2 regions of the Demequina muriae genome follow, and region 2 is predicted to be linked to the other one. Evidence: predicted binding sites of a transcription regulator. Region 2 holds the regulator's gene; the other holds the start of a gene.
What was found. The regulator LexA, encoded in region 2, represses DNA repair genes until DNA is damaged. The targets are predictions, from matches to a motif close to TCGAACANNTGTTCGA.
Positions count from the first base shown of each region.

Region 1 (15,853 bases), 190 kb from region 2:
CGCATCGGCCGGAGAGATCCCCAGCTCGGCGCAGAACTCACGCAGGGCCTGAGCCTTGGCCGCCCGGTCGATGACCGGGCCCACCGTGCGGCCGGTGAGGCGCGTATCGGCCGTCTCGAGCCTGTTCGCGCGGAAGCGCTCGATGCTCAGACGTGCGGCGAGCGGTGCGACCACCTCGGCGAAGCCGCCCGAGACCAGCGCGGCCGTCCAGCCCTCGGACTGGAGGGTGCCCACCAGATTCTCGGCGCCAGGAGTGAACTGCACCTCGTCGAGCACCTCGGCGAACACCGTGTCGGGCACTCCCTCGAGCGTGGCGACACGCTGACGCAGCGACTCGGCGAAGTCGATCTCTCCGCGCATGGCGGCATCGGTCACAGCGGCCACCTCGGCCTCGGTGCCCGCGCGTCTGGCGATGAGCTCGATGACCTCGGCGGTGATCAGCGTGGAATCGACATCCAGGACGATGAGCCGTCCGGTCATGCCGCGGCCGTCATGCCTTGATCACGGTGCCCTTGGCGACGACGGTGATGCCTGACTCGGTGACGGTGTACCCGCGCTCGATGTCCGCCTGGCGGTCGATGCCCACGCGCGCGCCCTCTTCGACGATCACGTTCTTGTCGAGGATCGCGCGATGCACCTGCGCATGGCGGTTGACGATGACGTGGTCGAGCAGCACCGAGTCCGACACGGTCGACCATGAGTGCAGGCGCACTCCAGGTGACAGTACGGAGCCGGTGACGGTCGCGCCGGACACGATCACGCCGGGGGAGACCACCGAATCGGCGGCGTGGCCCAGACGGCCCTCCTCGGAGTGGATGAACTTCGCGGGCGGCTCGGTGATGAGGCCCTGGTGCAGCGGCCACTCGTGGTTGTACACGTTGAAGATCGGCATGACGGCGATGAGGTCCATGTGCGCGTCGTAGTACGAGTCGACCGTTCCCACATCACGCCAGTAGTCGCGATCGCGGTCGGTCGATCCCGGAACGTCGTTTTCGACGAAGTCGTAGAAGCCGCACGTGCCCTTGTCCACGAAGTAGGGCACGATGTCGCCGCCCATGTCGTGCTTGGAGTCCTCGTTCTCGGCATCCGCCTTGAGCGCCTCGAGGAGGGGCCCGACCGAGGCCACATAGTTGCCCATCGACGCGAGCACCTCGCCGGGGGAGTCCGGCAGACCCTCCGGGTCCGTGGGCTTCTCGAGGAAGGCCTTGATCATGCCCGGGTTGTTCTTGTCGATGTCGATGACGCCGAACTGGTCGGCCATCTCCTTGGGCTGGCGGATGCCAGCCACGGAGAAGTCCGCACCGGTCTCGATGTGCTTGTCGACCATCTGCGAGAAGTCCATGCGGTAGACGTGGTCCGCGCCCACGATGACGACGATGTCGGGCTGCTCATCCTCGATGATGTTGACGGTCTGGTAGATCGCGTCCGCACTTCCCAGGTACCAGTGCTTGCCGCGGCGCTGCTGAGCGGGCACAGGGGCCACGTAGTTGCCGAGCAGCGGGGACATGCGCCAGGTGCGGGCGATGTGGCGGTCCATGGAGTGCGACTTGTACTGCGTGAGCACGACGATGTGCAGATAGCGCGAGTTCACCAGGTTGGACAAGGCGAAGTCGACCAGTCGGTAGGTGCCGCCAAACGGCACGGCAGGCTTGGCGCGAGCGGCGGTGAGGGGCATCAGGCGCTTGCCCTCACCCCCGGCGAGGACGATGGCAAGTACTTTCGGCGCTGACATACGACCAGCATAAGCGCCACATCCGACGCGCGTAAGGCGGCGCGGCGGGAAGACCCGGACTACCGTGGTGTCATGCGAGCCGACATCCTCACCCGTGAATACCCTCCCCACATCTACGGCGGCGCCGGAGTGCACGTCACTGAACTGGCCGCCGTCCTGGGTCAGCACATCGACGTGGAGGTGCGCGCCTTCGATGGCCCACGCGACGATCCGCACGTGACGGGCTACGAGGCACTGGGTGGAGGCGTAGGCGACCCCGCGCTCGACGTCCTGGCGCACAACCTGCCGATGGCGAAGGACTGCGAAGGCGCCGACCTGGTCCACTCCCACACCTGGTACGCGAACATGGCCGGTCACCTCGCCGCACAGCTGCATGGCATCCCGCACATCCTGAGCGCCCACTCCCTCGAGCCGCTCCGGCCGTGGAAGGCTGAGCAGCTCGGCGGCGGCTACCGTGTGTCGTCGTGGATCGAGCAGACCGCCTACGACGGCGCCGATGCGGTGATCGCCGTCTCCGGCGGCATGCGCGACGACATCCTGCGCTCGTACCCGAGCATCGACCCGGACAAGGTGCAGGTCATCCACAACGGCATCGATGTGGACGCCTGGGCGGCGCCGTCGACCGATGAGGAGCGCGCCGCGGCCGCCGAGGTCGTCGCGCGTTGGGGCATCGACCCGTCCCGACCGGCCGTGGTCTTCGTAGGTCGCATCACGCGACAGAAGGGGCTGCCGCACTTCCTGCGCGCCGTCGAGAAGCTCCCGTCCGAGGTGCAGATCGTGCTGTGCGCCGGCGCTCCCGACACCAAGGACATCGCCGCCGAGGTCTCGGGGCTCGTGTCGAAGCTCCAGGAGCGCCGCGACGGCGTGATCTGGATCGAGGAGCACCTGCCGCGCCCGCAGCTGGTCGCTGTGCTCGATGCGTGCACCGCCTTCGCATGCCCGAGCGTCTACGAGCCGCTGGGCATCGTGAACCTCGAGGCGATGGCCGTGGGCCTGCCCGTCGTCGCCACCGCGACCGGCGGCATCCCTGAGGTCGTGGTGCCGGGCGAGACCGGCACGCTCGTGCCCATCGACCAGGTCGCGGACGGCACGGGCACCCCGACGGACCCCGAAGCCTTCATCGACGACCTGGCCGCGGCTCTCGCGGACATGGTGTCGGACCCCGAACGCGCCCGTCGCATGGGTGCCGCAGGCCGTGAACGCGCCGCCGAGCACTTCTCGTGGGAGACCATCGGGGAGCGCACGCTGGCGCTGTACAAGGACATCCTCGGATAGGCTCGTGGCCATGACTGAGGTGCTGACTCTCGAAGGTGTGAGCCTGCGCCGCGACGGCAATTCCATCCTGTCCGGGATCGACTGGACCGTGAACGCCGACGAGCGCTGGGTGGTGCTCGGGCCCAACGGTGCGGGCAAGACCTCGCTCGTCACGATCGCGTCGGCTCGCATGCATCCCACCGAGGGCACCGTGCGGGTGCTGGGGGAGACGCTCGGCGAGGCTGACACGCAGGACCTGCGCACGCGCGTGGGACTGTCGAGCGCCGCGCTCGCGGACCGCATCCCCGACGACGAGACCGTGCGCGACGTGGTGATGACCGCGGCGCATGGGGTCACGGGACGCTGGCGCGAGGAGTACGACACGATCGACGAGGAGCGGGCCGACGCCCTGCTCGCGGCGTTCGGGATGAGCGGCTTCGCGGAGCGCGAGTTCTGGACGTTGTCGGAGGGCGAGCGCAAGCGCGTCCAGATCGGCCGTGCGCTGATGACCGACCCGGAACTGCTGCTGCTCGATGAGCCGGCCGCCGGTCTTGACCTGGGTGGTCGCGAAGAGCTGCTCGCGGCGCTGTCCGAACTCGCGGGAGACCGACGTTCGCCCGCGATGGTCATGGTGACCCACCACGTCGAAGAGATTCCCACGAACTTCACGCACGCGATGCTGCTGCGTGACGGAGCCGTGGTCGCCAGCGGATCGCTGCGCGACACCCTCACCTCGGTGAATCTGAGCGAGGCATACGGCATGCCCGTGCGGCTCCACGCCTACGAGGGGCGCTGGACGGCTCGTCGCGGCTGATCCGCCGCGCTGGGGATTCGAACCGGAGCGTTTTCATCCGTGAGGACGATGCTTCCCTCGAACCGTGCCTGTTAGGTTCGAAAAAGGAGGTGAGCCGTGGACTCTCTGTGGTGGTTCGTAGGAGCGATGGTGCTGGGCATCGTCGAAGTCTTCACGCTGGATCTGACCTTTGCGATGCTCGCTGGCGGCGCGATCGCCGGTGGCGCAGCGGCGCTGCTGGGCCTGCCGTGGTGGGTGTGCGTGATCATCGCGTGCGCGGTGGCCGCCCTGCTGCTGTTCTCGCTCAGGCCCTACCTGCTCAAGTCGATCCGCGCCAAGGGCGCGGTCATCGAGACCAATGCGGCCGCCCTTGCAGGTGCCGCAGCCCGCTCTCTGGACGAGATCACCGAGTTCGCTGGTCGCGTCAAGCTGGCGGGAGAAGTGTGGTCTGCGCGTACCCAGGACGATGCGCCTGCGATCCCCGAGGGGGCCGAGGTCGTCGTGCTCGAAATCAGGGGAGCGACGGCCATCGTCGCGCCCGAGAAGGGGAACTAGTTATGGATCCAGTCCAGATCGCGATCGCCGCCGCGGCGGTCGTCCTCGTCCTATTCGTCATTACGGCGATCGCCCGCGCGATTCAGATCGTGCCGCAGGCAGAGACCCGCGTGGTGGAGCGGCTCGGCCGCTACGCCCGCACACTGCAGGCGGGCATGCACCTCCTCATTCCGTTCGTCGACCAGGTGCGTCAGAAGGTCGACATGCGCGAGCAGGTCGTGTCCTTCCCCCCGCAGTCCGTGATCACGTCGGACAACCTTGTCGTCGAGATCGACACCGTCATCTACTTCCAGGTCACCGACGCTCGCGCGGCGGTCTACGAGATCGCCAACTACATCGTCGGCATGCAGCAGCTGACCGTGACGACCATCCGTAACGTCATCGGCACCATGGACCTCGAGCAGACGCTGACCAGCCGTGACCAGATCAACGGCCAGCTGCGCACCGTGCTGGACGAGGCCACCGGCAAGTGGGGCATCCGTGTGGGACGCGTCGAGCTCAAGGCCATCGACCCGCCCGTGTCCGTCAAGGACTCGATGGAGAAGCAGATGCGCGCCGAGCGTGACCGTCGCGCCGCGATCCTGACCGCCGAGGGCGTCAAGCAGTCACAGATTCTCACCGCCGAGGGACAGAAGCAGTCGGCGATCCTGAAGGCCGAGGGTGACGCGCAGGCCGCGATCCTCACGGCCGAGGGTGAGGCCCGCGCGATCCTTCAGGTGTTCGACGCCATCCACGAGGGCGACGCCGACTCCAAGCTGCTCGCCTACCAGTACCTGCAGATGCTCCCCGAGATCGCCAAGAACGAGTCGAACAAGGTGTGGTTCGTGCCCACCGAGTTCACGGGCGCGCTGAAGTCGATCTCCGCGGCCTTCGGTGCCGAAGAGGCCGCCGAGCCTCTCACGCGCGATCACGAGCGTGGCAAGGACCGCAAGTCCAAGATCACCTCCGCGCTCGTCGACCCTGCAGAGGCGCTGCGCCTGGCCAAGCAGGAGGTGGCGGACGCCACGTCCGACGCCACCGAGGCCGGCACCACCTCGGGTCGCCCGTTCAACCCGGACGCCGAGAAGGGCCAGCAGTAGCCCACCCCTGTCCGGCACTCTTGGTCGCCTAGCGGCCTTCCGAGCGTCCTGTCCGGCACTCATCGTCGATGGGTGCCGGACAGGGCGCTTTGCTGTGCTGTAGGCGACACTCAGTGCCGGACAGCGAGCAGCGCCTTCGCCCCGCCTTCACTGCCTTAGCGTCCCAGTGGAGCGTGAGTGCCGCCTGGGCGGCTCCTCGTGATCCTGGCGGTCACTGAGTGTCGGACACAATGGGTCCGTGATCACCGACCCCTCCGACCCGCGCCTCGACGACTATCGCGGCCTCACCGACGTGGCGCTGCGCCGCCGCATCGAGCCCGAGCGCGGCCTCTACATGGCCGAGGGCGCCAAGGTGATCGAACGCGCGCTGGCTGCCGGGCATCGGCCGCGTTCCGTGCTCACGAGCGAGCGGTGGCTGGAGGGCATCCGGCAGGCGCTCGAGGGCGCGGGCGTCGACGCCCCCGTCCACGTCGCTCCCGAGTCCGTGATGGAGTCGGTCACCGGCTACCAGGTGCACCGCGGCGCGCTGGCGGCGATGGAGCGCCCCGTTCTCCCCTCGCTGGAGGAGATCGCGCGCGATGCCAGGCGCATCGTCGTCCTCGAGGGGATCGTCGATCACACGAACGTCGGCGCGATCTTCCGCTCGGCGGCGGGCATCGGCGCTGACGCGATCGTGGTCGCCCCCACCTGCGCCGACCCGCTGTACCGCCGCAGCGTCAAGGTGTCGATGGGCACGGTCTTCCAGGTGCCGTGGACCAGGGCAGACGAGTGGCCGGGGGCACTGAACGAGCTGCGTGACAGGGGCTTCGTCGTGGCCGCGCTCGCCCTGGCGGACGATGCGGTGGGCCTCGACGAGTTCGCGGCGGCCGGGCACGATCGGGTCGCCCTGGTGATGGGTGCGGAGGGCGACGGTCTGTCGCGCGCGGCCCTGCAGGCGGCCGATGCGGTCCTCACCATCCCCATGGCCGGGGGAGTGGACTCGCTCAACGTGGCTGCCGCATCGGCCGTCGCGCTGTGGGCACTGCGGCCCCAGCCGTGAGCCGTCCCCGGGGAGTTCAGCGCTCGGATTGACTCGGCGCCGATGTCGGCGTTCAATGCGATAATCGAACATATGTTCGAACGCGAGGACTTCTCGCAGTGATCGCAGGAGCGCCATGTCGACCCAGACGGACCCGGATGCCTCGCAGCAGCGGCGGCTGAGCCGCGCGCGTGCGGCGCTCAAGGGCGTCGAGGCGCGCATCGGCGCACCCCGCACCGCGTCGGATCGTCCGGTGCTGCCGCTCGCCTCCGAGCTCGCGCCGCTGCTGCCGGAGGGACTGGGACGCGGCCAGGTGGTCTCCGTCACCGGCGCCACCTCGCTCATGCTCGCCCTCGCCTCCGCGGCGTCGGCAGAAGGGTCCTGGACCGCGGCGATCGGCATGCCCACGGTGGGGGTGGTGGCGGCCGCCCGGCGGGGCATCGCGCTTGAGAGGTTCGCCCTCATCCCTCACCCGGGGGCACAGGCGGCGCAGGCGGTCGGGGCATGCGTGGACGGGATGGATGTGGTGCTGCTCGGCGAGAGACTCGCGCTGTCCGACGCGGATCGGCGTCGGTTGGCCGCGCGGGTCAAGGAGCGCGGCGGGCTGATCATCGCTGCGGGTGAGTGGCCGGGCGCGCACGTGACGCTCACGGTCGAGCGCTCCTCGTGGGAAGGCCTGGGCGCGGGGGACGGGAGGCTCATCGAACGTGAGCTCACCGTCGCTGTCAGCGGGCGTCGACAGGGTGCCGTGCGGCGCGTGCGCCTCACCTTGGACTCCGCCCCCGGCCTGCGGTTCGCACGGCCGGGTGCACGCATCGATGTGGACCGCGTGAACGTCGACGGGGAGGTCGCATGAGCGAGATGGTGTCGCGACGCGCGGGCGGCGACGGCGCTCCGCGGGCCGATGCGCGGGCGGGGGCTGCCTCCTCCGCACAGTCCGGGCCCGTGGCGACGGTGCGACGGGCGGTGCTGTGGGTCCCGGATTGGCCGGTGGTCGCAGCGATGTCCGAGGCCGGCATCGGTGCGGACACCCCCGCAGCGGTGCTGCACGGGCGCGGCATGATGGCGGTCTCTGCTGCGGCACGGGCAGCGGGGGTCAGGCGCGGCATGCGCAAACGGCTCGCCCAGCGGGCATGTCCCGACCTGGTGATCCTGCCTCACGACGAGGGCCGGGACTCACGGGTGTTCGAGACCGTCGCGGCTGCGGCCGAGGACGTCGTGTCCGGCGTGGAGATCTCGCGGCCGGGGCTGCTGATGATCCCCGCCGACGGCGCTGCTCGTTTCCACGGCTCCGAGGCTGCGCTCGCGGAGGCGCTGGTGAACTCCGTGGCGGAGCTCGCGGGCTGTGAGAGCGCCGTGGGGGCCGCAGACGGGCTGCTCGCCGCGATCCTGGCTGCGCGCGCCTCCGAGCTGGTGCCACCCGGCACGTCGCGCGAATACCTGGCCGGCGTCCCCGTGGGGGTGCTGCCACTCGCCGCCATGGAGCGGCGCCAGCGCGAGCAGGTCGAGGACCTCGTGGGGGTGCTGGTGCGGCTGGGCCTCACGTCGCTGTCCGACTTCACGAGCCTGCCGGCAGGCGACGTGCTCGCCAGGTTCGGCCCGGTGGGGAGGTGGGCCCACCGCATCGGCCGCGGGGAGGACGTGCGGCCGCCGGTGCTGCGTCGCTCCGAGGACGACATCGCCGTGAGATACGAGTTCGAGGAGCCGGCGCAGCGCGTCGAGCAGCTCGCGCTCGTCGCCGGTCACGTGGCCCAGCAGCTCGACACCGCCCTCCTTGAGGCCGGCGTGCGATGTGGCCGGGTGCGGATCTCCGCCGCCACCGAGCAGGGGGACCTGCTCGAGCGCGTGTGGCGCACCGACGTCGGCTCGCGCTCGGGTGCGTTCTCCAGGCACATGACGGACCGGGTGCGGTGGCAGCTCGAGGGATGGCTGTCGGGCACGGGGTCCGGTCCGGAGCCAGCGCCGTTGACTGCGCTGGGCCTGACGGCTGAGGATGTGGTGCCGCTCGGCAGCGAGCAGGCGTACCTGTGGGGAGGGGTGTCGGGATCCGACTCCCGTGCGCAGCGCACCCTGGAGCGGGTGCAGTCTCTGCTCGGGCCCGATGCCGTGCTCGCCGTGCGCGAGCAGGGCGGCAGGTCGCCCAGGGACCGGGTGCTGGCGCTGCCATGGGGACAGGAGGCGACGCCTACGCGCCGCATCGAGCATCCGTGGCCCGGAAGGATCCCCGACCCTGCGCCCGCCACCGTGTTGCCGTTGCCGGAGCCGCTGCAGGTCCTGGATGCAGGCGGGGCGCCTGTGCGGATCGACCGCCGGCTCGCGATGAGTGCTCCTCCCACCTGGGTGCGCCTGCAGGTGGACCCGCGGGACGAGCGCGCGGCCGCGGCCCGGCGGCACCCGTCCTCGGGTCACGTGGGTCGTGGCGAGGACGGGCCGACGTGGGGACTCGCGCAGCCCGTCGAGGCGTGGGCCGGCCCGTGGCCCGTGGTCGAACGGTGGTGGTCGCAGGACTCCTCGCGCCGCGCCTGCCTGCAGATCGCGCTCAGGCGCCCGGACGGGAGGCCTGGTCAGGCCGTGCTCGCGTCCTTCACCGCCGGGGCGTGGGTGCTGGAGGCGGTCTATGACTGACGGCGTCCTATGACTGGCGGTGCGTGATGACTGATTGTGTCGACTATGCCGAGCTGCACGCGCACAGCGCCTTCAGCTTCTTGGACGGCGCGAGCCATCCTGAGGAGATGGCGGCCGAGGCCGGGAGGCTGGGCCTCAGCGCGCTCGCGATCACCGACCACGATGGGCTCTACGGCGCCGTGAGGTTCGCGAACGCCGCGCGTGCGATCGACCTGCCCACCGTGTTCGGGGCGGAGCTGCACATGGGGGCACCCGAGACGCCAGGAGGCCCTCCCGTGCTGGACCCGCCCACGGGGGTTCCCGATCCCCGCGGCAGCCACCTGCTCGCGTTGGCGCGCGGGCCCGAGGGGTACTCGCGGCTGTCGCACGCCATCGGCATGGCCCACCTCGCGACCGGCGAGAAGGGGCTCGCGCGCTACACGCTGGAGGACCTGGCGGAGACGGCGGCGGGTCAGTTCCTGATCCTCACCGGCTGCCGGAAGGGAACGGTGCGGCGTGCGCTGTCAGGGGTGGGGGTCGCCGGGGCGAACGCGCTCACGGGCGCAGTCACGCCCGCCGGATTCGCCGCGGCACGCCGCGAGCTCGACCGGCTCTCCGCGCTGTTCGGCCGCGACAACGTGGCGGTCGAGATCACGGACACCGGCGACCCGTTCGATTCGGAGCGCAACGCCGCCCTCGCCGACCTTGCCTTCGACGCCTCGCTGCCGCTGGTGGCGACGTCCAACGCGCACTACGCGACGCCGCGGGACGCTGACCTCGCGGGAGCGCTCGCGTCGGTGCGGGCACGGTCGTCGCTCGACGACATGGACGGATGGCTGCCCGGGGGTGGGGGAGGCCACCTGCGCTCGGCCGCCGAGATGCTGCACCGGCATCGGCGCCATCCTCAAGCCGTGACGGCAGCCGCGCGGCTCGCTGCGGAGTGCGCGTTCGACCTGAACCTCGTGGCGCCGAACCTGCCTCCGTACCCGGTGCCCCAGGGCCACACCGAGGCCTCATGGCTGCGTGAACTGGTGCGCCGCGGCGCACACGCCCGCTACGGCTCGCCCCACGCCGAGCGCGTGCCGGGGGCGTGGAAGCAGATCGAGCACGAGCTCAACGTGATCGAGGCGCTCGACTTCCCCGGCTACTTCCTCATCGTCCACGACATCGTGAGCTTCTGCCGCGACCAGGACATCCTGTGCCAGGGACGGGGATCCGCCGCCAACTCCGCGGTGTGCTTCGCCCTGGGCGTCACCGCGGTCGACGCCGTCACTCACGGGCTGCTGTTCGAGCGGTTCCTCGCCCCCGAGCGCGACGGTCCGCCCGACATCGACGTCGACATCGAGTCGGATCGCCGAGAGGAGGTGATCCAGTACGTCTTCCAGCGGTTCGGCCGCATCAACGCCGCGATGGTCGCGAACGTCATCCAGTACCGGCCACGCTCGGCCGTGCGCGATGCCGCCAAGGCGCTGGGATTCGACGTGGGCCAGCAGGACGCGTGGTCCAAGAGCATCGACCGATGGGGATCGCTCCGCGTGCCGCAGGCGCAGATGGAGGAGTGGGCGGCCAAGCAGCGGGACGCGATGTGGCCCGAGCCGCCTCCCACCCACGACCTCGACCACATCCCGGAGCCGGTGCTCGACCTCGCGGACCGGTTCATGCGCCTGCCGCGACACCTCGGCATCCACCCCGGCGGCATGGTGCTGTGCGACCGGCCCGTCATCGACGTGTGCCCCGTGGAGTGGGCGCGCATGCCTGGGCGCACGGTGCTGCAGTGGGACAAGGACGACTGCGCGGACGCGGGGCTGGTGAAGTTCGACCTGCTCGGGCTGGGGATGCTCTCCGCGCTGCGGTATGCCTTCGGGTTCGTGCGCGACACCGAGTCGGAGGACATCGGCCTGCACTCGCTCCCGCAGGAGGACCCAGAGGTCTATGACCTGCTGTGCGCCGCCGACACGGTGGGCGTGTTCCAGGTCGAGTCGCGCGCGCAGATGGCGACCCTGCCCCGTCTGCGCCCGCGCCGCTTCTACGACATCGTGATCGAGGTCGCGCTCATCCGCCCCGGACCCATCCAGGGCGGCTCGGTGCACCCGTACATCAACCGTGCCAGGGGCCGCGAGCCGGTGACCTTCCTGCACCCGTTGCTGGAGAAGTCGCTGGGGAAGACCCTCGGCGTGCCGCTGTTCCAGGAGCAGCTGATGCAGATGGCGATGGACGTCGCGGGCTTCGACGGCGCACTCGCGGACCAGCTGCGCCGCGCGATGGGCTCCAAGCGATCGCCGGAGCGCATGGAGGCACTGCGCGCGCGGTTCATGGTGGGAGCCCACGAGCGCGGCGTCACTGCGGACGTCGCCGATCAGATCTTCGACAAGCTCAAGGCCTTCAGCGACTTCGGCTTCCCGGAGTCGCACTCGTACTCCTTCGCCTACCTGGTGTACGCCTCGAGCTGGCTCAAGGTCCACAAGCCCGCCGCCTTCTACGCGGGGCTGCTCGCGGCACAGCCCATGGGCTTCTACAGCCCGCAGTCGCTCACGGCCGATGCCCGCAGGCACGGCCAGGTGGTGCTGCGACCGTGCGTGGCGCGCTCCGCCGCACTCGCCCGGGTCGAGCGGTTGGCGGAGCCGTTCGCGACGCCGGACGAGGCGCGCGCAGACATGACCGTCCTCACGCGGGTGGACCGCACCCTGGCGGTGCGCATGGGGCTCGCGGCGGTGCGCGGGCTCGGCGAGGATGCCGCGCAGGCGATCGTCGACGCGCGCGCCGCTGGACCCTTCGTGTCGGTGACGGACATGGCCCGGCGCGTGCGAGTGCGGCCCTCTGGAGTGACGGGGGAGTCGGGACTGGCTCCTGAGAAGGGGCTCACGACGGCCCAGTGGGAGGCTCTCGCGACGGCGGGAGCGCTCGAGTCGCTGGGCGTGACGCGGCGCGAGGGGCTGTGGGCCTCGGGCGCGCTGGCGAGGGAGGGGCCGGACACGCTCCCCGATCTGTCGACCGACGTCGCCGCGCCGATGCTGCCGGGCATGAGCGCGGTGGAGGAGGCTGTGGCCGATGTGTGGGCCTCCGGGGTCTCGACCGACAGCTATCCCACGGTGTTCGTGCGCGAGGGACTCGACCAGCAGGGAGTGCTCACCGTGGCCGGGGTGCTCGCCCACGAGGCGGAGAGGCGCGTCACCGTGGCGGGCGTGGTGACCCACCGTCAGCGACCCGGCACGGCCAAGGGGGTCACCTTCATCTCGCTCGAGGACGAGACCGGCTTCCTCAACGTCGTCTGCTCGGTGGGGGTGTGGCGGCGCTTCCAGGCGGTGGCGCGCAGGTCGGCTGCGCTGGTCATCCGCGGGCGCATCGAGCGGGCAGACGGGGCCACCAACATGGTCGCCGAGCACATGTCCCCGCTGTCGCTGAAGGTGCCGGCCAAGAGCAGGGACTTCCAGTGAACGCCGCGGTGCTCAGGTCGCGTGTCGCGAGCACCGGTGGTGGCATCGGGCCCTCCGCCTCATGCTACGATTGCCGTCGCGCTGAAGCGCCGATGAGGCACTTCAGACACCCTGTCCGGGTGGCGGAAATGGCAGACGCGCTAGCTTGAGGTGCTAGTGCCCTAACGGGCGTGGGGGTTCAAGTCCCCCCTCGGACACGATCAGGGCCGGAAGCTTATTGCTTCCGGCCCTTCTCCTTTCTCCCGGGCGCTTCTTGCGTGCACCATGGCAGCCCCCGCCATTCATTCCCCACTATGGGAATAGTTGGACTGGCTCGCATTCTCGTCACTCCCCCCACCGCGCCCATCACGAAACGATCACGAACCGGGAATGTGCAGGGCTGATGCCTGGTTGTCGATGGCGTCCGAAGTACGAGAATTACCCCAAAGAAGGAGGCCACGCCATGTGGGATACCATCCTGTGGATCGCGGCAGTGATCATCGGAATCATCGGCATCGTCCGCTTGATTCAGCGTGACTTCGTCATGGGCGCCGTGCTCATCGTCGTCGCCCTGCTCGTCGGACCTGGAGGCGTCAGCCTCTTCACCTGACGATGGAGAGGCAGTGACCTCTCCGTCTGACACGCGCCGCCCGCGTGCGCCCCGCTCGTGACCCCCCTTCGAGCGGAAGGCGCCGCGGGCGGCGGCGTGTCCGGGGCGCATCGAGGACCGGCCGAGTGCACCAAGGCCCTCCCTGCCTGGTCTCGACGGCCGATGCGGGCGATAGCCTGAGTGCATGACCGCACCCATCGACGTCGTCCAGATCTGTCGCGACCTCATTCGCATCGATACCTCGAACTACGGCGACGAGCCGGGCCCCGGCGAGCGCGTCGCCGCCGAGTACGTGGCGGCCTTCCTGTCCGACCTGGGCCTGGACCCCGTCATTCGGGAGTCCGAGCCGGGTCGCGCCAGTGTCACCTGCCTGTGGGAGGGATCCGACCGCGACCGGGATCCCCTCGTGGTTCACGGCCACCTCGACGTGGTCCCCGCCTTCGCGGAGGACTGGTCGGTGGACCCGTTCGCCGCCGAGATCCGCGACGGGATGATCTATGGCCGCGGCGCGGTCGACATGAAGAACATGGACGCGATGATCCTCGCCTCCGTCGCCAGCATGATCCGCGCAGGCGCCAGGCCGCCTCGTGACATCGTGCTCGCGTTCTTCGCCGACGAAGAGCACGGCGGCGCACGCGGAGCGAAGTGGATGGTCGAGCACCACCCGGAGGACTTCCGTGGGGCCACCGAGGCGATCAGCGAGGTCGGCGGATTCAGCGCCTACGTCAACGGGCGCCGCGCCTACCTGATCCAGACGGCGGAGAAGGGCATCCAGTGGCTCAAGCTCATCTCCCACGGCAAGCAGGGTCACGGCTCGCTGGTGCACCGTGACAATGCCGTCGCCCACCTCGCCGGGGCTCTCGCGCGCATCGGCGCTCACGAGTGGCCGGTCGAGCTCACCCCCACCGCCGAGCGACTGCTCCAGGGCGTCGCCGAACTCGAAGGCATCGAGTACGAGCCCACACCCGAGTGCATCAATCGGCTCGTCGAGGGACTCGGGGCCATGGCGCCGATGATCGAGGCCTCCGTGCGCAACACGTCGAACCCGACCATGCTCGAGGCCGGCTACAAGACGAATGTGATCCCCGACACCGCCATCGGATACGTGGACAGCCGCTATCTTCACGGCCAACAGGAGCAGGTGCTGCGGCAGATCGAGGAACTGGCCGGCACCCACGTCAAGGTCGAGCCGTACATCAGCGAGCGGAGCCTCGAGTTTCCCTTTGAGGGGGCGCTCGTGGACAAGATGATCGCCGCACTCGGTGCCGAGGACCCGGACGCACCGGTGCTGCCGTACTCCCTGATGGGCGGCACGGACAACAAGCACCTGGCCGCGCTCGGGATCACCGGCTATGGGTTCGCGCCGCTGCAGCTGCCGCCGGATCTGGACTTCCCGTCGCTCTTCCACGGCATCGACGAACGCATCCCCGTCGACAGCCTCCACTTCGGCACTCGCGTGCTCGAGAGGTTCCTGCGCGACTGCTGAGCGCGCGAGGGGTCAGCCACAGCCGGAGAGGACGCCGGGACAGCCTGTAGCCGACAATGACTGCCGGACAGGGGAGAGGGGCTAGGCCGCGTCCGTACGCTGGACGCGCATGACGCGTCGACGCAGCCAGACCCGTCGGGCGCCTCCGTAGAGGATCTGGGAGCGAGCGAGCTCCCACCGTCCGTACTCGGCCTGTTCCGTCAGCAGCGACCGCGTGTCCGCGCGGGGGACGTCGCGCGGAATCTCGATCACGCGCCACTCGAGGCGGCTCGAACTTGAGGGCCGGCCGCGCGTGGAGGTGACCACGTGGGTGGCGTCGGATGCGATTTCCTTCATGATCTCTCCCATTCAATACGATCCGCGAGTACCGTCATGACCATGAGCGCAGAGGCGACCGAAGCACTGAGGCGACTGATGGCCGCCCTTGAGGAGCACCTCGAGGCGATCGCGATGCGACGCGGGGACGCGGACGCCGCGGTGGACGACGCGTACGAGGCGGTCGCCACGGAGTTCGAGAGATACGAGGACGCCCTCGACTCTGAGTACGGGGAGACGCTCCCGATCGTCCTCGACGACTCCGAGGGCGACGAGTACGAGGGCGACGACGACGCAGACGACGGCGAGGACGAGGACGAGGACACGGATGGGTCGAGCGATGATCCGGACGGCGACGAGACCCTGGACCCCCACGCCGTCGAGGACGACGACGACATGGACGACGACATCGACGAGTTCGATCTGCGATAGCGCCTGGGGCGCAGACGCCTCATCGCGCTACCGGCGCTCGGGGTAGCCGATGGAGGGGGCAGAGATCTCGTCGAGCGCCTCGGCGATCGCGGGCGGAAGATCGAGGTCAGCGGCCGTCAACGACGGCGAGAGCTGCGCCGCCGTGCGCGCCCCCACGATCGCTGCACTGACGCCGGGACGCCCGAGCACCCATGCCAGCGCCACGGCAAGCGGAGCCTCGTCGAGCCCCTCTGCTGCCGTCGTGAGCGCGTCGACGATGCCGGCGGACCTGTCATCGAGGTAGGGAGCCACGAACCCCGCCAGGTGTTCGGATGCCGCCCGCGAGTCCGCGGGGATGGCGTCGCGGTACTTGCCTGTCAGCACCCCGCGACCCAGGGGAGACCACGCGAGCGCTCCCATGCCGAGCGCATCGGCCGCGGGAAGCACCTCCCGCTCGACGCCGCGCTGCAGCAGCGAGTACTCGACCTGCGTCGCAGTGATCGTCGGTCGAGTGGCCAGCGCCGAGATCTGGGCCGTCGCCCAGCCGGGGTAGTTCGACACGCCCACGTAGCGCGCGCGGCCG
Region 1 is NZ_JAUHQA010000001.1:52,135-67,987, reverse strand. It holds gene serB (phosphoserine phosphatase SerB) at 1-480, opposite strand, end outside; gene glgC (glucose-1-phosphate adenylyltransferase) at 491-1,732, opposite strand; gene glgA (glycogen synthase) at 1,805-3,007, shown strand; gene QQX02_RS00300 (ABC transporter ATP-binding protein) at 3,018-3,800, shown strand; gene QQX02_RS00295 (NfeD family protein) at 3,897-4,334, shown strand; gene QQX02_RS00290 (SPFH domain-containing protein) at 4,337-5,413, shown strand; gene QQX02_RS00285 (TrmH family RNA methyltransferase) at 5,652-6,452, shown strand; gene imuA' (DnaE2-dependent mutagenesis accessory factor ImuA') at 6,568-7,287, shown strand; gene QQX02_RS00275 (Y-family DNA polymerase) at 7,284-9,056, shown strand; gene QQX02_RS00270 (error-prone DNA polymerase) at 9,083-12,469, shown strand; tRNA gene QQX02_RS00265 (tRNA-Leu) at 12,583-12,666, shown strand; gene QQX02_RS00260 (GPGG-motif small membrane protein) at 12,912-13,058, shown strand; gene QQX02_RS00255 (M20/M25/M40 family metallo-hydrolase) at 13,243-14,544, shown strand; gene QQX02_RS00250 (DUF5703 family protein) at 14,626-14,880, opposite strand; gene QQX02_RS00245 (primosomal protein) at 14,923-15,291, shown strand; gene QQX02_RS00240 (aldo/keto reductase) at 15,319-15,853, opposite strand, start outside.
Region 1: the regulator LexA is predicted to act here: its motif matches at 6,517-6,532, upstream of imuA' (DnaE2-dependent mutagenesis accessory factor ImuA').

Region 2 (15,853 bases):
CCGCACCAGTTGGTCGCGGCGTTCTCGTCGACGCTCGAGGAGGTCGCGCACGCGGACCTGATGCTGCACGTGGTCGACGCGTCGCACCCCGATCCCGAGGGCCAGGTGAGCGCCGTGCGCGCCGTCCTGTCCGACGTGCCCGGCGCCGACACCGTCAAGGAAGTGCTGGTGCTCAACAAGGCGGACATCGCCGAGCCGGAGACGCTGATGCGCCTGCGCGCACGCCCGGAGATCACCATCGAGGTCTCGGCGCTCACAGGCGCGGGGATGTCGGAGCTGCTGGATCTGATCGCCCGCGAGCTGCCCCGACCCGAAGTGAGGATCGACATCGTGGTGCCGTACACCCGCGGAGACCTGATCCATGAGGCGCACCTGCACGGCGAGGTCATCGAGGAGTCGCACGAGCCAGAAGGCACGCGGCTGATCGCGATGGTCGACGATTCCCTCGCGGCCCGGCTCCAGGCAGCCGCCCCGGCCGCATGATCCTCGTCGCGTGACCGCGGCGAGGACGCCCGAGGCAGCGACCGAGGTGTCGGCCGCCACCGACCGCGAGACCATCGAAGCAGGCACCGCCGCGCCCACCGAGGCGACCCGCCTGCTCGGCAGGGCGGTCGCCGCGCTGGGGGGAGTCGAGCGCGAGGGGCAGACGGCGATGGCAGCCGCCGTCGAGCGTGCGCTCGGACACGGTGAGCACGCGCTGATCCAGGCGGGTACGGGCACGGGAAAGTCGCTCGCCTACCTGGTGCCAGCGGTCGCTGAGGCCGTGCGGTCCAAGAAGCGCATCGTGGTCTCCACCGCGACGCTCGCTCTGCAGCGGCAGGTGTTCACCAAGGATCTCCCGCTGGTGCTCGACGCCCTTGAGCCGGAGCTCGGGTCGCGTCCGGAGGTGGCGCTGTTCAAGGGGCGCAGCAACTACCTGTGCGTCCACAAGATGGCCGGCGGATACGGCGAGCCCGACGACGACATGCTGCCCGTCCCGACCGGACCGACGAGCGACCTCGGGAAGGAGGTCGCGCGCCTGCACGCCTGGGCGGACGAGACCGAGACCGGTGACCGGGACGACCTCGTGCCTGGAGTGTCGCATCGGGCATGGGCGCAGGTGAGCGTGAGCGGCCGGGAGTGCCTCGAGTCCAAGTGCCCGATGCTGAGCGAGTGCTTCTCGCAGACGGTGCGCGACCACGCCGCGCGCGCCCCCATCGTCGTCACGAATCACGCGGTGCTCGGCGTGCAGGCCGCCAGCCACGACATGCTCGGCGACCATCACGCGCTCATCGTGGACGAGGCCCATGAGCTCGTGGGCCGCATCACATCGGCGGCGACCCACGAGCTCACGCTCCAGCGCGTGGACCGTGCGGGCAGGGCCGCGCGCCGCTGCGGGGTGGCCTCCGAGGACCTCGACCGGGCCGCCAGGGCGCTGGACGGCGCACTGGGGGACTGCGAGCCGGGCCGACTGCGACTGGGGCTGCCAGAGGACCTCGCCGAGGCGGTGGACCTCCTCCGGGGCGCGGCTCGAGCGGCACTGACCCAGGTGCAGAAGACCACCAAGGACACCGCCGACGGCGCGCGTTCGGGAGGAAGCGCATCGGCCACCGCCAAGATGGCCACCGCCGCTCTCACGGAGGTCTTCGACGTGTGCGAGGAGCTGCTCGGCGAGCACGGTCGCTATGTGGTGTGGCTCGCGCCGCCCGACGGCGACTATGACTCTCGCCAGGCCGTGCGCATCGTGGCGGCGCCTCTGGACGTGGCCGGGCTGATCCGCGAGAAGCTGATCGCGGACAAGGCCTCCGTGTTCACCTCCGCGACGCTCGCGCTGGGGGGCAACTTCGACGCGATGGCACGTCACCTCGGCGTCGACGACCCGATCTCGATGGACGCCGGCAGCCCCTTCGACTACGGGCGCCAGGGCATTCTGTACGTGGCGTCGCACCTGCCGCGGCCGGGGCCGGGAGGGATCTCGGAGGAGGCGCTCGACGAGCTCGCGGCTCTCATCGAGGCGGCGGGCGGGCGCACGCTCGGGCTGTTCTCCTCGCACCGCGCAGGCCAGGCCGCCGCGGAGGCGATGCGTGTCCGGCTCGACGTGCCGATCATGTACCAGCTCGATGATCAGCTGCCCACCCTCGTCGAACGCTTCCGCGAGGACCCGCGCGCGTGCCTGTTCGGTTCGACATCGCTGTGGCAGGGCATCGACGCCCCCGGCGAGACGGCATCGCTCGTGGTGATCGACCGCATTCCGTTCCCTCGGCCGGACGAGCCCATCTCTCAGGCGCGCACCGAGGCCGTGGCACAGCGCGGCGGCAACGGCTTCATGGCGGTGTCCGCGACCCATGCCGCGCTGCTGCTGGCTCAGGGAGCGGGGCGGCTCATCCGCTCGTCGGAGGACCGCGGTGTGGTGGCGGTGCTCGACTCCAGGCTGGCCACCGCACGCTACGGCGGGTATCTCGCGCGATCGATGCCACCGCTGTGGGGCACCACCGATCGAGACACCGTGCTCGAGGCGCTGCGGCGTCTCGACACGGCGGCGCGCGAGCGCGGCGTCTAGCGCCAGTCGCGCCGCCGCAGACCCTTCGGGGCCGTACGCTGGGGTCGCAGACTGCACGCACCGGAGGTGGACCCACGATGACCGATACGACCCCGTCTGAGGAGTTCGTTCGCGGCCAGGAGGCCGAGCGCGAGCGCTTCGCGGAGTACCTCGCGCACTTCGAGGCGGGCTCGCGCCGCATGGCGGACGAGGCCGAATCGGAGCAGTCCAGGGTCTACCAGACGACCATTGCCAATTCCATGAGCGCGATGCGCCGCGCCATCAAGGGCGGCTTCCATTGGCAGGACGGCTGGCGCAGCCAGCAGTAGGGCGGCGTGGGCCGATGCGCCGGGGGAGTGCGCCGACCGGCAGCGCTAGATGCGGCGCATCACCGACACGACCTTGCCCATGATGCGGGCGTGCGTGCCGTCGATCGGCGTGTAGTTCGGGTTGTGCGGCATGAGCCAGACCTGACCGTCCCTCCGACGGAAGGTCTTGACGGTGGCCTCGTCGTCGAGAAGTGCCGCCACGATGTCGCCGTTGTCGGCGGTCTGCTGGCGGCGCACGACCACCCAGTCCCCGTCGCAGATGGCGGCGTCGATCATCGAGTCGCCCACGACGTTGAGCATGAACAGCTCGCCGTCGCCCGTGAGCTGCTTGGGCAGCGCGAACACATCCTCCACTGACTGGTCCGCCAGCACCGGGCCACCTGCGGCGATGCGTCCCACCAGCGGAACCATCGAGATCGTGTCATCCTGCGGCGCCTCTGCTGGAAGGCCGGCCGGCAGGGTGACGGTCGAATCTGCCGGGCTGGAGTCGGGAAGCACCACCTCGATGGCGCGCGGGCGGTGAGGATCGCGGCGGAGGAAGCCCTTGGTCTCGAGAGCCGAGAGCTGGTGCTTCACCGAGGACGTCGACGTCAGCCCCACGGATTCGCCGATCTCGCGCATCGACGGTGGGTAGCCACGCGACTCGACCGACTCCTTGATGGTCTCGAGGATGCGGCGCTGCCGGTCGGTGAGCCCGCCGGACGCGCCGCCCGGGAACTGGTGGATGGTGGCGCCGCCCTCGCTGGTGCGCTCGTCCATGACTCCTCCTCGCGGGCCGGGCCCGTGTCGATGTCAGACCTCGGTGATGAAGTGACACTCATGACGCTAGGGCACGGACGCATCGAAATCAAACATATGTTCGAGCGTGTCTTGCGTGACAGACGGCCGAGTGCTACTAATAGAACAAGTGTTCGACGAACACATGTTCGAATGGAGGGTGACATGACTGCATACGCGATGACGGCGCCAGGAGTGGTCCGGGCACCAGGAGTTGTCCGGGTGCCACGTGACACCTCCGTGAAGGTGCGGCGGGTCGTGAGCGTCCGTCCGCTGCCCACCACCGCCGGGCGTGCACGTCGCGTCATGCTCGTGCTTGTCGTCCTGGCCCTGATCGCGCTGTTGGCGCCTCGCGCATTCGCCGGCTCCGAGTCGACCGACGCCATCGCCTTCGACACCTACACCGTGGCCCAGGGCGAGAGCCTGTGGTCCATCGCCTCCGCGATCACGGGCCCGGGCGAGGACGTCCGCGACACCGTTTCTCAGCTCCAGACGCTCAACGCCATGGACGACTCGTCGCTGCGTGCCGGCGAGCAGATCCACATCCCCGCTCTGGAGCGCTGACCGTCAGGCCCCGCTGACCGCGAGGCGCCGTCACGCCTGAGGCAAACCGGTGGTGGGGTGTTCGTGGGAGAGTAGTGCCATGCACTGCCCGTTCTGCCGCCACCCCGACTCGCGAGTGGTCGACTCCCGCACCTCAGATGATGGTTCGTCGATTCGGCGACGGCGCGAGTGCCCCAACTGCGGCAAGCGCTTCTCGACTCTCGAGATTGCGAGCCTCACGGTGCTCAAGCGCAGTGGGGTTGCGGAACCGTTCAGCCGGGAGAAGGTCGTCAACGGCGTGCGCAAGGCGTGCCAGGGCAGGCCCGTGAGCGACGACGACCTCGCGCATCTCGCGCACAAGGTGGAAGAGGCCATCCGCGCCTCTGGCCAGGCCGAGATCGACGCGACCGACATCGGGCTCGCGATTCTGCCGCCCTTGCGCGAGCTCGACGAGATCGCCTACCTGCGGTTCGCAAGCGTGTACCAGGGATTCGACAGCCTGGACGACTTCGAGAGTGCCATTGCGCGTCTGCGTGCCGAGGACGCCTCCGACTCCTGAGCGCGCGGCTCGCTCTCCGCAGGGACCTCCGCTGTCGCCTGCTGTCGTGTGGCGGCGTCCACGCGCGACCGGCGCACGGCGGCGCCCTGCGCCACGCGACCGGGTGGGGCCGGTGAGTGCCGGCTAGCTCGAGTGCCGGCTAGTTCGAGTGCGGGCTAGTTCTTCTTCTTGGGCCGGGGCTTGCCGCGGCGTCCCGCCGCAGGTGCACCCTTGCCCTTCTTCTTGTCGCCCTTGCCGGCCTTCTTGGCGCCGGTCGAGGGGCGCTTGGGCCGGTCGCTGCGCTCGGGTCGGGTGGAACCGGAGTCCCAGGAGCCATCGGTGCGATCATCGCGATCGGAACGGTGAGGCTGCTTGCCGTCTTCCGCTCCACGCCGTACGGCGCGTGCGTCCGCGGGCCCGGGGCTGCGACGCTGAGGGCCACGGCCCCGCGTGTCGGGTGTGCGCTCGCCACGGTCGTCGCCGCGGTCTCGGGGACCGCTGCGGCGGGCGCCGCTCCACTCGCTGCGCTCGCCACGATCCTGACGCGCGTCGCGCTCTCGCCCGCGTGACGGTGTGCCACGGCTGTCACCGCCCGGGCGGTCGGTGCGGTCGGTGCGGTCGGTGCGGCGGTCGCTGGAGGGACGCTCGTCACGCCAGCCGGTGGTGGGCCGTTCACCGCGCCCACGCGTGGAACGCGCGTCACGCGGACCACTGGTGGGACGCTCATCGCGTCCGCGTCCAGGGCGCTCGCCGCGTCCACGGCCGGGACGCTCATCGATCCAGCCGGTGGAGGGACGTTCGTCGCGCCGTCCGGTCGCGTTCCGCTCGTCGCGCGCGCGGCCCGGGCGTTCGTCATCCCTGCGGTCGCGCTTGCCGCCCGGCTTGCGCTTCCACGCGTCGCGCCCGCTGGGCGACTTGGTGGCCCAGCCCTCACGGCTGCGGGGTGTGCGGTCGTCGCGCGCGTTCGTCGTGCGTGGCTCAGCGGCCGGTGCACCCTGATCGCCGAGGCGCTGCTCGCGCAACGCGATCTCACGTTCACGCGCCTGCAGTTCGCGTTCGCGACGTTCGAGCTCGTTCCGGGCCTTGGCGTGCTCGTGCTGCGGGGTCGGTGCGACCTCCGCAGCGCGACCGTGCACCGGCCGGCGGCCGCGGTCGCCTCGCGAGGGGCGTGCGGACCGATTCCCACGATCCGGGCGACCCGAGTCGCGCGTGCGTCGTCCGGCGCCGCCCATGTACGGCTCCGCCACGGGCTCCCCTGAGGGTTCCTTGGCGCCTGTCAGCCCGGACAGCGTGGTGAACGCGGCCTCGTCGGGCTGGCGCAGCACGGTCACCGTCGCGTCGATCCCGGCGCGGTCCATCAGACCTTCGACCGTGCGTCGCTGATGGGGGAGTGCGAGGGTGACGACCAGGCCGTCCTCGCCGGCACGCGCCGTGCGTCCCGCGCGGTGGGTGTAGTCCTTGTGGTCCGCAGGCGGATCCATCTGCATCACCAGGTCGACGTGGTCGACGTGGATGCCTCGAGCGGCGACGTCGGTCGCCACGAGCACAGGAATGGTGCCCGCGCGGAAGCCCGTGATGGCCGCGTTGCGCTCGTTCTGAGACTTGTCCCCGTGGAGCGCGACGGCGAGCACTCCCGCCTCGCGCATCTGGGCCGCGATCCGGTCGCATCCGAGCTTGGAGCGCACGAACACGATCGTGCGGCCCTTCCGCGCGGCGATACGAGTGGCGAACTGATACTTCGCGTGCGGCGGGACATGCAGCACGACGTGATTCATCGTCGAGGGGCCGTCGTCTCCACCGGTGACGTCGTGGCGCGCGGGGTCGGTCATGGAGGTCGCGACGAGCTTGTCGACGTCGCCGTCGAGCGTCGCGGAGAACAGCAGTCGCTGGGCGCCGCCGGGAACGCGCTCGAGGATCTCCTCGATCTCGTCCATGAAGCCCATCTGGGCCATGTGGTCGGCCTCGTCGAGCACGACGATGCGCGTCTCCGACAGGTCGGCCTCGCCGCGGCGCACGAGGTCCGCGAGCCGCCCGGGGGTCGCGATGACCAGGTGCACGCCGCGCTCGAGGGAGCGGATCTGCTTCGACATCGACAGCCCGCCGGCGATGAGTCGCAGCGACACGTGCATGGAGTGGGCGAAGGGCTCGAGAGCGTCGTTGACCTGCATCGCCAGCTCACGCGTGGGGACCAGCACCACGGCACGCGGCCGATGCGGCGTCGGCCGGCCGGTCTGAGCGAGCAGTGCGATGGCGGGCAGGCCAAAGCCAAGCGTCTTGCCCGAGCCCGTGCGGGCGCGACCGAGAACGTCGCGTCCGGCGAGCGCATCGGCGATCGTCGCCGACTGGATGGGGAAGGCAGTCTCCATGCCCGCGCTCTCGAGCGCGGCGACCAGGGCCTCGGGAAGCCCGAGGTCGCGGAATGGGACGGCGCCGGCGGCTATGAGAGCACCCGCAGGCGCACCGTGCCGGGCATCGCGCCCAGCGCAGCGACCGCATCGTCCGTCAATCCGGACGCGACGTCGGTGACCACGTAGCCCAGGTCCCCCCGCGTCGCGAGCAGCTGGCCCTCGATGTTGACGTCGTGCTCGGCGAGCTCGCGGTTGACCGCAGCGAGCACACCGGGGATGTTGTCGTGCAGGTGCGCGATCCGGTGGGCGCCCTGGGGGAACTCCAACTGCAGGTTCGGCAGGTTGACGCTCAAGGAGGTGGACCCCGTCTCGACATAGTCCCGCAGGCGGGTCGACACGAAGATGCCGATGTCCCGCTGCGCCTCTTCCGTCGAGCCGCCGATGTGGGGCGTGAGGATGACGTTGGGAACGTTCTGGAGGGGCGACACGAACGGGTCGCCCTTCTTCTTGGGCTCCTCGGGGAACACGTCGATCGCGGCGCCGCCGATGGCACCAGATTCGAGGCCCTCGCGGAGCGCCTCGACGTCGACGATGAAGCCGCGGGACAGGTTCAGGAACAGCGCTCCGGGCTTCATCGCCTCGAACTGGGCCCGGCCGAAGAAGCCCTGGTTCCCGGCGCGGCCGTCCACGTGAAGCGTGACGATGTCCGCCGCCTGGAGCAGCGACTCGAGGGTGGGCATGCGCGTCGCGTTGCCCAGCGCCAGCTTCTCTGCGCTGTCGAAGAAGATCACATTCATGCCCAGCGCCTCGGCGACGACGGACAGCTGCGAGCCGATGTTGCCGTAGCCGACGATGCCGAGCGTGCGAGTGCGGATCTCGTGTGCGCCGTCGGCGCTCTTGTTCCACACCCCCTCGTGCATCAGCCGGTTGTGCACCGGCAGGCGGCGGGTGAGCGAGACCATCTCGGCGATCGCCATCTCGACCACGGACCGCGTGTTCGAGAACGGCGCGTTGAACGCCGCGATGCCGCGACGCGCGGCCGCGGCGAGGTCGATCTGGTTGGTGCCGATCGAGAACGCTCCGACGGCGCACAGCGACGGGGACGCCGCGATCACCCGCTCGGTGAGCTGGGTCTTCGAGCGGATGCCGAGAAGCTCGACGCCGTCGAGGGCCTCGATCAGTTCGTCCTCGTCCATCGCGCCGCCGTGGTTCTCCACAGCGACGTCGGAGGCTTCGAGGATGGCAGTGGCCTGGGGGTGGAGGTTTTCCAAGAGAAGTGCGCGCACGTGCCGAAGTATCTCGCACTCGCGGGGGTGTTACCAACTCCACAGTCCCGGTGGGCCCGACGAGGGTCCCCGGAGTCGGGCTCCGTGGCAGTCTGGGGACATGAGAACTCTCGGCCGGCTGGCCGTCATCCTCGGGGTCGGCGCGGTCGCGGTCGTGGGGACCGCCTACGCCACCGGCTTCGACCTGTCGGAGTGGCAGCACCTCGGCAAGCCGCGCAACGTGCTGGTCGTGGAGGGCGAGCAGATCCGCATCCCGATTCCGGACGGCCCCTCGGAACGTCGGGCCTCGAGCCTTCCTGTCACCACGGACGGCAGCCATGCGTTCATGTTCGAGGAGACGGCCCAGGGACCCACGCGCTATGACCCTTGTCGGGCCGTGGAATGGACCCACAACCCCGCCGGCATGCCGACGGGCGCCGAGGAGCTGGTGCACGACGCCTTCGCGGACGTGGCTCGGCACACGGGGCTGGTCTTCGAGTACGTGGGGGAGACGGACGAGGTCGCAGGGTTCGATCGCCCGCTGTTCCAGGAGCGGTATGGCGAGGGGTTCGCGCCGGTCATCGTCGGCTGGTCCACCGAGGAGCAGACGGCCGAGCTTGCGGGCTCCGTGACAGGGCTCGGCGGCTCGAGCTCCGTGAACGGGGCGTTCGGCGACCAGCGCTTCCTGGCGGCCGGCGTGGTGGTGCTCGACACCGAGGACGTGACAGAGCTGATGGAGTCGCGCCGGGGCACGGCGCTCGCCACGGCGGTGATCATGCACGAGCTCGCCCATGTCATCGGACTCGCGCACGTCGACGACCCCACGGAGCTCATGAACGACGAGAACAGCATGCTCATCACCTGGGGTCCAGGTGACAGGGCCGGATTGGCGATCGCAGGCGCGGGGCCGTGCCAGTAGAGCGGCCCTGCCAGTAGAGAGGCTCTGCCACCAGGGCACCCCCGCCAGGAGACGGATCGCGCCGCACCGGCGACGTTCGGACCACGGCCGATGCGCGTGTCGAGCAGGCGGTCAGGCCAGGCCTGCGGGCAGCGCCTCCGCATGCACAATCTCGAGGCGTCGGGTGGGACGCGTGAGCGCCACGTAGAGGTCGCCGGGACGCGCAGCGATCGCGGCAGGCTCGACCACGACGGCGACGTCGAACTCGAGTCCCTTCGTCTCTCGCGCCGTATGGACCTCCACATCGGCTCCGTCGACCGCTGACGCCGCGACGGCCGCGCGTGCGCTGGCCGCCATCGTGTCGGGGACGATCACGGCGACGAGACCGCCCTCGCCATCCGCCATCTCGCTCGCGTGCTGAGCCGCCACACGTGCCGCGGTGCTCATCAGCGCATCGACGCCGTCGACCGCCGTGGTGGCGACGGCATCGTCCAGCTCTCGCGCCGCGCGCAGTTCGCTCACGGGCAGGCGCGCGGCCGTCGCGAAGGCCTGAGCGACCTCGGCCACTGCAGCGGGGATGCGATACGAGATGGTGAGCTCGCGCATCTGCCAGGAGTCGCCGAACAGCGGGTCCATCGTCTCCGGCCACCAGCGGGTGCCGGCGGCCGAGGCCACCTGCGCCACGTCGCCCACGATCGTGAAGGAGCGCGTGGGGCACCGGCGCAGCAGCATGCGCCATGCCATCGGGGAGAGCTCTTGGGCCTCGTCGACCACCACGTGCCCGTAGGTCCAGGTGCGGTCCCGCATGGCGCGCTCGGCCACGGACATCCGCGTTTCGCTGCCCTTCATGCGCGCGGCGAGCGATTCGGCGCTCACCATGCCGTCGCCGCCGAACGTGTCGAGGACGGACCGCGCGTAGTCGAGCTCCTCTTCGCTGGCCTCGGAGCTGGCGGCTCGGGGGGCGTCGCCGGGCATGTCGCCGAGCAGTTCGGCGGCCTCGTCGAGCAGGGGGATGTCCGCCTCCGTGAACGGCGCCGATGCGGGCCGCAGCAGCAGGTCTCTCTCGGCCTGGTCGAACGAGCGCGCGGCGTAGTCCAGCAGGTGAGGCTTGGAGAATAGGTCGCGCAGCAGCTGCGCGGGGGACACGGGCAGCCAGCACAGGTTGAGCATGACGCGGATGGGCTTCGAGTCGCGCACGTCCCGCTCGAGCTCGATGCGGTCGTCGGCGTCGAGGTGGGACTCGAGCTGCTCCATGAGCTGGTTCGTGAGCCGCGAGATCATGTCCTTCGCGAACGCGGCACGCGCATCGTTGTGAGGCCTGCCCTCGCGCCTCGCGCGCGACTGGGCCTCCTTGACGTCGGAGCGCCGGATCACCACGGTGCGCCCGTCGATCCGCACCTCCTGGTCGGCCTGCGGCACCCGCTGGCGCTCGCGAACCGCATTCTTCACGACGGTGGCCATCTCGGTGCGTCCCTTGAGGGCGGCGACCTCGTCCGACTCGACGCCGGTGATCGTCGCCTCGCGCACCAGTCCGGCGAGCGTCGTCGACACGGCGCCGGTCTCGCCCAGCGACGGAAGGACGTGGTCGATGTAGCGCAGGAACTGGCGCGACGGGCCGATCATCAGCACCCCTCGCCGCTCGAGCTGCTCGCGGTGGTGGTACATCAGGAACGCCGCGCGGTGCAGGGCGACCGCGGTCTTGCCCGTGCCCGGCCCGCCCTGAACGACCAGCGCGCCGGTGAGTGGAGCGCGGATGACCTCATCCTGCTCGGTCTGAATGGTCGCGACGATGTCGCCCATGCGGCCGGTGCGGCGCGCGCCGAGAGCGGCCAGCAGCGCGCCCTCGCCGGCGAGCCCCTCGTCGAGTCCGGCCTCGTGCAGGCGCTCGACGTCGAGCACGTCGTCCTCGACCGCCACGACCGTGCGACCGCGGGTGGTGAGGTGGCGGCGGTTGATGACGCCGCCGGGGTTCGCAGCGGTCGCGGCGTAGAACGCTTGCGCCGCGGGAGCCCGCCAGTCCGTGAGGAGCGGTGCGTGGTCGGCGTCGGAGAGCCCGATGCGCCCCACGTAGAAGCGCTCCCCATCGCTCATGTCCAGGCGCCCGAAGCACAGGCGGTCCTCGACGGCGTCGAGCTGCATGATGCGGTCCTCGTACAGGGTCGCGAACGCGTCCCGCTCCGAGCGGTTCTGGGGGGAGCCCGACGGCCCCTCGCGACGGATGCCTGCGAGCCGTCGGCCGGCCTCGTCCCGCACATCGTCGAGCCGCGCGTAGAGCGCGTCCACCACGTGCTGCTCAGCCTCCAGTCCGCGGCGTTCTGCGGCAAGGGTGCGGTCGTCGTGCATCGGCATACCTCTCGCTGTCTCGGTGTTCCCTGGCCGAGGCAGTTATCCATTATCCCCGTCGCCGCCGGTGCTGGCTACCACGAGGTGCGGGGCACCGTCCGGGACCAAGGCCGCCCGCGCATCGACCGCATGGCGCGGTTTCGCGCTCAGCGTGATGGGGCACTCGCGGCGGGGCGGCACGGCACTCGCATGAAAGAATGAGGACATCATGGATACCCCACTCGTCAGCTGGAACCCGGAAGGCGTCGACGCCTGGGCCACCACCGCGCCCAAAGAGGGTGCGGTGCTCGTGCACTCGCTGCGCGGCTTCATCGACGCCGGACGCGCCGGGGCGCTCGTCGCTCAGCACATCCTCGCCGAGTCCGAACCGGTGCGGGTCGCGAGCTTCGACATCGATCAGCTGCTGGACTACCGGTCGCGCCGCCCAGAGATGACGTTCTCGCTCAACCAGTGGACCGAGTACGACGAGCCTCACCTCGACGTGGATCTGGTCCACGACGCGGAGGGCCGTCCGTTCCTGCTCCTGCACGGCTTCGAGCCGGACATCCGGTGGGAGCACTACATCCGTGCCGTGCGCGAGATCGTGGATCGCATGGGAATCGAGCTCACGCTCGGCACCCACGGCATTCCGATGGCCGTGCCGCACACCAGGCCCCTCACCGCGACCATCCACGGCACCCGCCAGGACCTGCTGCCGGGCACACCGAGCGTCTTCGGCACGGTGACCGTGCCCGCAAGCGCGCAGAACCTCATGGAGTACCGGTTCGGCCAGTGGGGGCTGTCCGCGATCAACGTCGCGGTGCACGTGCCTCACTATCTGTCGCAGTCCGCGTTCCCCCAGGCCGCCCAGAAGGCGATCGAGGAGATCGAGGGCATCTCGGGACTCGCCCTCGAATCGTCAGCCCTGGATGAGGGAGCCGCCCGCGCGGCCGAGGAGATCACGCGCCAGACCGCCGAGTCCGAAGAGGTGCAGGCGCTTGTGTCGCAGCTCGAGGAGCAGTACGACGCGTACCTCGAACAGCGCGAGAGCGGCATCCCACTGGACGGTCCGCTGCCCTCAGCAGAGGAAATCGGGGCCGAATTCGAGAAATTTCTCGCACAACACCGCCAAGACCCTCCCTCTGGGACGTAATCCGTGTCATGCTAGTGGTGGTTGCAAGAACGTAGTGTGCAAGAACCGGTCTGTTCAGACCCGGGGCGAGACATTGCGGCGACGAGCTCGGACACAGTGTCCTAGCTTCCCGTCACCCGGGCAGTACAGATAGGAAATTCGCATGGCACAGGGATCTGTTAAGTGGTTCAACGCTGAAAAGGGCTACGGCTTCATTGCACAGGATGGCGGCGGCGCCGACGTCTTCGTGCACTACTCCGCGATTGAGACCGACGGCTACAAGTCGCTCGAAGAGGCGCAGCGCGTCGAGTTCGAGGTGACCGAGGGCCCCAAGGGCCCCCAGGCCGAGGCAGTTCGCGCGATCTAAGCATCCGCTGACTTCACGTCAGAAGGCCGTCGTCCCGCAAGGGACGGCGGCCTTCTGTCATGTCCGCTGCGTGCTAGCCGGTCCAGTCTGGGTTCACGCCCGTGGGCAGGGGAGCCGATGCGGCGTAGCGACGCAGCGCGTCGACATCCACGGCTGACGCGGCCACCAGCACCACGTTGCCCCGACGCCGGCCCTTGAGCACGGCGGGCTCTCCCACCGCGACGACAGACCTGAATGACTCTCGTGCGGCCACCGCATCCTGGCGGTGCGTGGTCCCGCCAGGGATCGCACTCACGTTGGCCACCACAAGCCCGTCCGGACGCATCGCCCGCGCGGCGTGGCCCCACCAGGTGGGGTCCGCGAGCGAGGCCGGAGTCGTGTCGCCAGCGAACGCGTCGCGGAGCAGCAGGTCGAGGCTCTCGGGATGGCGGGTCGCGACGGCGTCGAGCCCGTCCTGTTGGCGCACCCGGAGCTGCGGGGAGCGCGGCAGATCCCACCATTCGCGGGCGAGTTCGGGAAGCGTGGCATCGACATCGACGGCGATGTGGCGGGAGTCGGGATACGCGGCGGACAGGTGTCGCGCCATCGTGCACACGCCAGCGCCGACGTGGAGAGCGAGCATGCGTGGCGGCGGGCCCCAGGCGCGGATCGCGGCGGCGAAGTGCCGCATGTATTCGAAGTCCAGCACGGCCGGATCAGTTCTCATCGTCGAACTGGGAACTCCATTGACCCATACAGTCGTTGACCCATCAGGATCATCAGACAGACGGACGGATCCGGTGGAGATGGACAGCGAGATGTCACGCGGAACCCCTGGGGCGATGCCGGTCACGCGCGTGCGTTTCGCCAACCTCGCCCCCTCTGTCTGTTTGACTAGTGATTGCCGTCTAGTGGAACTAGACTAGGGATATTCGCGGTCCGCGACGAAGGAGGTCAACCATGCCGCTGTCAGAATACGAGCAGCGCGTGCTCGAGCAGCTCGAGCAAGACCTCGGGCAGGATGCGTCGCTTCACCGTGCCATGAACCGGGGTCCGCGCACGCCCGTGAGGGTGATCGGTGCCGCCGTCGGAGTGCTCGTCGGTCTCGGCATCGTCCTCGTCGGCGTGATGACTCAGGTGGCGCTGCTGGGCATCGCCGGGTTCGTGGTCATGGCGGGAGTGGCACTGTGGGCACTGCTCGGCCCGAAGAAGTCCTCCGCACCCGCGGCGACGGCCCCGGCCGGGCCCGCCGGTGCCAAGGGCAAGGCCGCGCCCCCCAAGGCCAGCAAGGACTTCATGCAGCGCATGGAGGAGCGGTTCGACCGCCGTCGCGAGCAGGGCGAGCTGTAACGCTCACGTCCGCTCGACCCCGACGCTCGAACCTCCTGGCCTGCCTCCTGACCTGACGTTCGACCCTCACGACCGCGCTGACGGCGTCTGTGTCCCTCCGTGTGCTGCCGCTACGACCGCACTGACGCTTCCTTGCCGCGAGCGGACGCATCGTCCTCGACCTCCTGGACCACCGCGTCTGCCCACGCGTGAAGGTGCTCAGCGTCCACGGCGCTGCCACCGGGTGCATAGCGATGGTCCGCGACTGCATGCGCCAGTCGTGTCATGGACTCCGTGGCCCCGCCGGTGAGGCCCGGTCCCGTCTCCCTCATGGCGGACGCCACATGCTCGGCCGCCTCGTGTGGAGTCAGCGACGCCGGCCACCGCATGGGTGCGGGAAGCCTTCGTCGCAGCGACTCCCACGCGGCCTCGGGGCCGCGGCGGCGGGATCCTCGCAACGTGCCGCGCTGGCTCCACCACCAGAGCGCGCCGGCAGCGACCGCGAGCACCGCGACGCCGATGGCGATCCACGCCCAGAGTGGGACCGTGGGGTCCGGGGAGCTCGGTCGGCCGGGCGAGCCTTGGTCGCCGGGAGTCTGTCCGTCCGGAGCGACCGGGTCGCCAGGGACGATTCCGGGAATCTCTCCCGGCGTGAGGCCCTCGGGAGCGGTGGCGTTTCCCGAGTACGGATCGGCGTAGGCGGGCGGCACTCCCGACTGGATCGCGGGAGTCGGCTCGAATCGCACCCACCCTTCGCCAGGGAACCAGAGCTCAGGCCACGCATGAGCGTCGCCGCCCTGGACGACGTAAGTGCCCGAATCCGTCACCGACCCCGACAGGAAGCCCACAGCCATGCGCGCCGGGATGTTGAGCGAGCGCGCCATCACCACCATGGTGGTCGCGAACTGGACGCAGTAGCCCTCGCGGTCGTCGAGGAAGGTGCTCACCGCGTCGCCGCCAGTCGGGTCCACCGAAGTGTCGTAGGTGAACTCGGACCCGTCGCGCAGGTAGGACTGCAGCGCGAGAGCCAGGTCGTAGCGCGTGGTCGCGCCGTCAGTCACCTCCTCCGCGAGGTCGCGCACGCGCGTCGAGTCGATTGCCGGAGAGATCGACAGGTAGCGAGGGTCGGCCGGGCCCCCTCCCGCGGCGATGATCGACTGAGCGGCCTCCAGGTCCTCCTGCTGGTGGAACTCGGTGTCGGTGATGATCGAGTACCGCACGTCCCGCGCCGTCACGCCGTCGCCCACGACCTCGTCGCGCTCGGCGTCGTAGAACCATGGGCCGTCGATCTCGACGGTCCGGGGCGTCGGGGGCAGGGGGAGGTTGCGCTCGGGCAGGTCGAGCACCTGCATCTCGATGCGGGCGCGCTCGCGGTCCTCCCACGCGTCGACGGGTTCGGGCCACAGCGGCCCTGCGCCCGCGGGCTCGACGGGTGTCTCGGTGGCCTCGCGAGACCACCGCACGCCGTCGAAGTCCGTGAGGGAGTACAGCCGGAACGCGTCGGGTCG
Region 2 is NZ_JAUHQA010000001.1:245,742-261,594, reverse strand. It holds gene hflX (GTPase HflX) at 1-483, shown strand, start outside; gene QQX02_RS01215 (ATP-dependent DNA helicase) at 494-2,539, shown strand; gene QQX02_RS01210 (hypothetical protein) at 2,617-2,847, shown strand; gene lexA (transcriptional repressor LexA) at 2,893-3,606, opposite strand; gene QQX02_RS01200 (LysM peptidoglycan-binding domain-containing protein) at 3,790-4,188, shown strand; gene nrdR (transcriptional regulator NrdR) at 4,268-4,726, shown strand; gene QQX02_RS01190 (DEAD/DEAH box helicase) at 4,882-7,071, opposite strand; gene serA (phosphoglycerate dehydrogenase) at 7,143-8,339, opposite strand; gene QQX02_RS01180 (matrixin family metalloprotease) at 8,440-9,237, shown strand; gene QQX02_RS01175 (HelD family protein) at 9,349-11,559, opposite strand; gene QQX02_RS01170 (PAC2 family protein) at 11,768-12,691, shown strand; gene QQX02_RS01165 (cold-shock protein) at 12,834-13,037, shown strand; gene QQX02_RS01160 (spermidine synthase) at 13,111-13,743, opposite strand; gene QQX02_RS01155 (SCO2097 family morphological protein) at 13,977-14,366, shown strand; gene QQX02_RS01150 (transglutaminase TgpA family protein) at 14,477-15,853, opposite strand, start outside.